Regions from separate parts of the Micromonospora sp. NPDC050417 genome, predicted to be linked through region 2. Evidence: riboswitches for the same ligand, from Rfam matches in the RefSeq annotation. Region 2 holds a riboswitch; the other holds the start of a gene.
What was found. Region 2 has a riboswitch for thiamine pyrophosphate ahead of ACIBF5_RS26165 (ECF transporter S component). Riboswitches for the same ligand answer to the same signal wherever they lie in the genome.
Positions count from the first base shown of each region.

Region 1 (3,406 bases), on a different contig from region 2:
GATGAGCGGGGCGTTGTCGGGCGTACCGGGCCGCTGCCCGGCGACCGCCTCGACCAGCTCGTACTCGGCGAGTTCCGGCACGAGTTCGGTCGCCGCGTGGAGCAGGTCGCGTACGCCACCGGCGGTGACCGTGGTGTCGCCGCGCTCCTCGACGGTCGCGCCGACGACCACCTCGCCGTCGTGCCGGGGCACCAGGTAGACCGAGCGGCCGTCGGCGTATCCCCGGATCACGTGCCGGAAGCCGGGCGCCTCCCCGCCGGGGGCGCGAAGCCGGAGGATCTGCCCCTTCACCGGCCGGATCGGCAGCCCGGTCAGCTCGGCCGCACCACAGCCGGCGGCGACGACGACCGTGCCGGCGTCGAGTTCGTCGAGCCCGCGAACGGTCGACGGCACGAACACCACCCCGGCGGTCTCGGCCGCCGTACGCAGGGCGGTGACCAGCCGCCGAGGATCGACCTGGTGGTCGTCGGGGGCGTGTGCGCCGCCGCGTACGCGAGGTGCGAGCAACGGTTCCCGGTCGTGTAGTTCAGTGGCGTTCAGCGCGGTGATCGGCAACCCGAGCCCCTGCTGGTACGACCAGAGCCGACGCGCCTCGGCGAGGTCGTCGGCGGTCCGGCCGACCACCAGCGTGCCCTCGGTGCGGTAACCCAGTTCGGCGCTGTCGGCGAGTCCTGCGGCGGCGGCGACCTCGGTGGCGAAGTCGGGCCAGCGGGCGGCGGAATCGAGCAGCAGCCGGGTCAGCTCCTCCTCGCCGAAGGATGCCTCGGCGACCGGGGCGAGCATGCCGGCCGCCACCCCGGCGGCACCGCTGCCGGGGTCGGGGTCGTGCAGCAGCACCCGCATCCCCCGCGACGCCGCCCGCCACGCCACGGCCAACCCGATCGGCCCACCCCCCACCACCGCCACATCCGCCCGCCGGGCGGTAAGGAAGGGCCCCTTGTTATCGGATTCCGTTGTATAGGGGGCCCTTCCTAACATGTCGGGGCTCCGGTGCGACCGAGCGCGGTGAGCAGTTCGGTGGTGGCCCGGGAAGGGTCGGCGGCACCGGAGACGGCACCGACCACGGCCACCCCGTACGCCCCGGCGGCGAGCAGCGCCGGCACCCGCTCGGCGGTCACCCCGCCGATCGCGATGACCGGTACGCCCACCGCCGTGGCGACCCGTCCGACACCTGCCGGTCCGATCGGTTCCGGCAGCCCGTCCTTGGTGGTGGTGGCGTAACAGGGTCCGACACCGAGGTAGCTGGCGCCGTCGGCGACCGCGTCGAGGGCGGTGGCGGGAACCCGGGCGGTGGCACCGAGCAGCGCGTCCGGCCCGAGCACCCGCCGGGCGGCTGTGACCGGCAGGTCCAGTGCCCCGACGTGCCCTCCGGCGGCGTGCACCGCGAGCGCCACGTGCAGCCGGTCGTTGACCAGGCAGGTCGCGCCGGCCGGGGTGCAGAGTTCGACGATCCGCCGGGCGAGCTCGTACGCCTCGCGGTCGGTGGCGTCGTCCTCGACGCGTACCTGGACCACGAGTTCGGGCCCGGCGACGGCCAGTGCGGCACGTACCGTGGCGATGGGATCACGCCCGGTACGGGTGTCGGTGATGAGATGCAGTCGTCCCAGTGAGGGCACGGCAACGCTCCTCCCTGCGCCGGCATTACCCGGATCAGGTTCGACGGTCGGGGGCTTCCAGCCCCCCTCTCAGCCCGGTTCACCGGACTCCCGTGGGTTACTTGCCGACCACACTACGACGGCGGACCGGATCCGCCAAGAGGGTCGCGCGTCACAGGGGCCCCGTGGGGGCGAGCGGTCACACTCGCCGCCACCCCCGCGTGACCCTCAGCCAACGAACAAAAGGGCTGCGGTTTTGTCTGTCCTATCCGGAAGATCCACCTCGGTTACCCAACCGTTACCCGATTTGGCTTGTTGCCGTATTGCCCGCCCCGCGCTGACCAGCATTAATTTGTTCAGCGACAAGACAAATTTTGGCGGTGCGGCCACGGCGGGCCAACCCGGCGAAACCCACACCCCCGAACCGGTCTTCGGCGAGCCGGCCGGGGATCCCCCGTTGTCCTCATCGGACGAAGGAGATCCTTCGTGTCAAGACCTCGCCCGCGCCGCGCGATGCGCGGCGTCCTCAGCCACGCGCTGCTGAGTCTCGCGGTCGCCGTCACCTCGACGGCGACCGCACTCGTAGCAGCGCCAACCGCGGCTCAGGCCGCACCGGCAGCCGCCGCGGCCGATCCGTACTCGGTACTGGTCTTCTCCAAGACCGCCGGGTTCCGGCACGGCTCCATTCCCTCCGGCATCGCGGCCATCCAGCAACTCGGCGCGGCGAACGGATTCACCGTCGACGCTACCGAGGACGCGACCGCGTTCAACGACGCCAATCTCGCCAACTACAAGGCCGTGATCTGGCTCTCCACCACCGGTGATGTGCTCGACGACACTCAGCAGGCGTCGTTCGAGCGCTACGTCAAGGCCGGTGGCGGGTACGTCGGCATCCACGCCGCCTCCGACACCGAGTACAACTGGCCGTGGTACGGCGGGCTCGTCGGCGCGTACTTCAACGCGCACCCGGCGAACCAGCAGGCCACGGTCAAGGTCGAGGACCCGGCCCACCCCTCCACCGCCGGACTGCCGGACAAGTGGTCCCGCTTCGACGAGTGGTACAACTTCCGGACCAACCCGCGTGCCAACGTGCACGTGCTGGCCAGCCTGGACGAGCGGAGCTACACCCCGGGCACCGGCGCGATGGGCGCCGACCACCCGACCGCCTGGTGCCAGGAGTACGACGGTGGCCGTTCCTGGTACACCGGCGGCGGCCACACCAACGAGTCGTACGCGGAACCGCAGTTCCTCACCCACCTGCTCGGCGGCATCGAGACCGCCGCGGGTGTCGTGGACGCCGACTGCAGCGCCTCGAAGACCAGCAGCTTCGAGAAGGTGTCGCTGGACAGCAACACCAACAACCCGATGGAGCTGGACATCGCCCCCGACGGGCGGGTCTTCTACGTCGAGCGCGACGGCCGGATCCAGATCATCAAGCCGAACACCGGCACCACCGTCACCGCGGTCACCCTGCCGGTCTTCACCGGCAACGAGGACGGCCTGCTCGGCATCCAGCTCGACCCGGGCTTCGCCACCAACAAGTGGGTGTACGTCTACTACGCCCCCGCCGGTGGGGCGGCCCGTAACTACCTCTCCCGGTTCACGGTCGAGGGCGACACCATCGACCCGGCCACCGAGAAGGTCGTGCTCCAGGTCCCGACGCAGCGCAACACCTGCTGCCACGCGGGCGGCAGCATCACCTTCGACAGCCAGGGGAACCTGTACCTGGCGCTCGGTGACAACACCAACCCGTTCGAGTCGGACTCCTTCACCCCGATCGACGAGCGGCCGGGTCGGCAGGACTTCGACGC
Region 1 covers NZ_JBITIH010000003.1:141,419-144,824, forward strand. The annotation lists gene thiO (glycine oxidase ThiO) at 1-978, opposite strand, end outside; gene thiE (thiamine phosphate synthase) at 972-1,616, opposite strand; TPP riboswitch at 1,611-1,720, opposite strand; gene ACIBF5_RS05795 (ThuA domain-containing protein) at 2,109-3,406, shown strand, end outside.
Region 1: another riboswitch for thiamine pyrophosphate. It lies ahead of thiE (thiamine phosphate synthase); the one in region 2 lies ahead of ACIBF5_RS26165 (ECF transporter S component).

Region 2 (3,406 bases):
CTGGTCCGCCGCGTACGAGCCGAGTGCCGGCGGTGCGACCAGCAGCAGGCCGAGCACCGGCAGGATGAGCAGCCAGCCGACCCGGGGCTCATGGTGGCCCTTGCCGCCGTGGTCGTGCCCGTGGTCGTCGCCGTGGTCGTGCCCTTGGTCATGCCCGTCCGGCTCGCCCCGGTTGGCGCGTGCGGCCGGGCGCAGGTCGTGCAGCAGGGTCATCACCGCGGCGACGATCAGCAGGAGCGCGGACGCGATCAGGAACGGCCGCAGCCCCTCCTTGACGTACCGCAGGTACATCTCGGTGAAGCTGGCCCTGAGCACCGCCCCGCCGAGCAGCAGCAACACGACCGCCTGAGCCTGTCGGTTCATGACCGCACCACCGCCTGTCGGTTCATCAGAAGACCACCGCTCCCACTCCGACCGCCACCAGGATGGCGAGCGCGAACGTCGCCGGGGCGAACCGGAACGCGAACCGGCGCCCGAACACTCCGGCCTGCATCGAAATCAGTTTGAGGTCGACCATCGGCCCGACGACCAGGAACGCCAACCGGGCGGTGAGCGAGAACTGGGAGAGCGACGCGGCCACGAACGCGTCCGCCTCCGAACAGATCGACAGGAGTACGGCGAGCACCGCCAACGCCAGGACCGACAGGATCGGGTTGTCGGCGAGGGTCTGCAACCAGCGCTCCGGCACCAGCACGTTGATGCAGGCTGCGGCCATGGCGCCGAGGACCAGGAAGCCACCGGCGTGCACCACGTCGTGCCGTACGGCCGACCAGAACGCCCGGCTCTTCGACAGTCCGTCGAGGTCGGGGCGGTGTGGCAGCCGGATCCAGTCGGCCCGGCCGAGCCGCAGCCAGAGCCAACCCATCACCATCGCCACGATCAGGCTGGCGACGCCCCGGCCGACCACCATCTCCGGGTTGGCCGGAAACGCGACCGCGGTGGCGGTGAGCACGATCGGGTTGATCGCCGGGGCGGCGAGCAGGAACGCCAGCGCGGCGGCGGGGGTGACACCCCGGCGGATCAGTGATCCGGCGATCGGCACCGCCCCGCACTCGCAGCCCGGCAGGATGACGCCGGCGCAGCTCGCCACCGGTACGGCCAGCGCCGGATGTTTCGGCAACGCCTTCGCCCAGAAGGAACGGGGTACGAAGACCGCGATCACCGCGCTGAGGACGACCCCGAAAACGAGGAACGGGACCGCCTGCACCATCACGGAGACGAAGACCGTGGTCCAGGTCTGCAACCGGGGGCTGGAGATCGCGTTGGCGACCGGTCCCCGGAAGACGACGAGCAGGACGAGGAGCGCGGCGAGCACCTCGACCGAGCCGATCCGGTCGCCGAAGAGACGACGCCGGCCGGGGCCGTCGCCGGCCGGATCTGTGGGGTGACTGTCAGTGGTGTCGGCGGCGGGCGGGATCGTCCAGTCGATCCCGTCGCCCGGCCTGGCGCGACGCTCGGTCGCTCGGTCGGGGGCGGTCACGGCGGTCTCGGCTCTCCTCGCTCGGCCTGGTTGCGGGGGCAGCTCACCTTAACCCGATCCCCGGTGTCCACCACCACACTCGATCGATCGGACCCTGTGCCTCGCCAGTGGTCGGTGCTAGCGTCGCCGAAACAACTTCACATCCGACAGGGGAGCGCACAGCGCTGAGAGTGCGGGATGACATCCGCAGACCCTCGAACCTGATCTGGGTAATGCCAGCGCAGGGAGTTCGGTCATGCTCCGGCCGCGCCGGAGTCCGGCGAGCCGCCGGGCCGAGGCGTGCGACTTCTCCTGGTTCATTTCGAGGACTGGGAGGCACCACCATGCAGGGCTCGACCCCCAACCGCTGGCGGACACTCGACATCGTCATCGCGTCCACGCTCAGCGTGGCGTTCGGTGTCATCTTCTGGGCCTGGGGCCTGCTCTGGAACGGTCCGGCCGACGCGATCCCGCTACCCGGGCGGGCATTCCTGTACGGCGTGTGGCTGGTCCCGGCCGTACTCGGCGCGCTGGTCATCCGCAAGCCCGGCGCGGCCCTCTACACCCTCACCCTGGCCGCGCTGGTCTCGGTCGCGCTCGGCACCAGTTGGGGCTGGACCCTGGTGATCCAGGGACCGGTCGAGGCGCTGGCAGCGGAACTGGCCTTCGCCGCGTTCGCCTACCGCACCTACCGCCTCCCCGTGGCGCTGCTCGCCGGTGCCCTGGCCGGGCTCGCCGCCGCCCTCTACGACGTCTTCGTCTGGTACCCGGACACCGCCTGGGACAGCTTCCGCCTTCCCTACCTGGCCATCACCACCGTCAGTTCCCTGGTCGTAGCCGGGCTCGGCAGCGTCGCCCTCACCCGGGCGCTGGCCCAGACCGGGGTGCTGGACCGCTTCCCCGCCGGCCGCGAACGCGCCACCGTCTGAGCACTCCACACGTGAGCAGAGTCGAGTTACGCGGGTTCGGCTGGCGGCACGCCGGGCGGAAACGCTGGGCGGTACGCGGACTGGACCTGCGGATCGAGGCCGGGGAGCGGGTGCTGCTGCTCGGGCCCTCCGGGGCGGGCAAGAGCACCCTGCTCGCCGCGCTCGCCGGGCTGCTCGCCGAAGACTCCGGTGAGCAACAGGGACGCATCGAGGTCGACGGGGTCGATCCGCGTACCGCCCGGGACCGCGTCGGCATCCTCTTCCAGGACCCGGAGAGCCAGCTCGTCATGGCACGGGCCGGCGACGACGTCGCGTTCGGGCTGGAGAACCGGGGGGTGCCGGCCGGCGAGATCTGGCCCCGGGTGGAGCAGGCCCTGCACCGGGTCGGTTTCCCCTACGGTCGGGACCGCTCCACCGCCGCCCTCTCCGGGGGCGAGCAGCAACGCCTGGCGCTGGCCGGCGTACTCGCGCTCCGCCCCGGTCTGCTCCTGCTCGACGAACCCACCGCCAACCTCGACCCGGCCGGGGCGGTCCTGATCCGGGACGCCATCGGCGCGGCGGTCGGCCGGGACACCACCCTGATCCTGGTCGAACACCGGGTCGCCGAGGCGTTGCCGCTGGTCGACCGGGTGGTGGTGCTGGAACCGGGCGGCGGTGTCCGGGCCGACGGCAGTCCCGCCGACGTCTTCGCCGCCCACGGCGACACGCTCGCCGAGGCCGGGGTCTGGGTGCCGGGCCGGTCGGTGCCCGCCCGAGGGTCGACCACCGCCGCTGGCGACGTGCTGCTCACCGCCGACCGGCTCGGCCTGCCACCCCGGCTGGCCCCGACCGATCTGACCGTACGGGCGGGTGAGGCGGTCGCCGTACTCGGGCCGAACGGGGCCGGCAAGACCACGATGGCACTGCACCTCGGCGGGCTGCTCAAGCCCGGCACCGGTCGACTGACCGCGAGCGCCGCCCTGGCCGGCCCGGACGCCGGCACCCCCGCGCACCGCTGGCGGGCCAGCGCGCTCACCCG
Region 2 covers NZ_JBITIH010000023.1:31,705-35,110, reverse strand. The annotation lists gene ACIBF5_RS26175 (TIGR03943 family putative permease subunit) at 1-363, opposite strand, end outside; gene ACIBF5_RS26170 (permease) at 389-1,429, opposite strand; TPP riboswitch at 1,619-1,725, shown strand; gene ACIBF5_RS26165 (ECF transporter S component) at 1,804-2,388, shown strand; gene ACIBF5_RS26160 (ABC transporter ATP-binding protein) at 2,400-3,406, shown strand, end outside.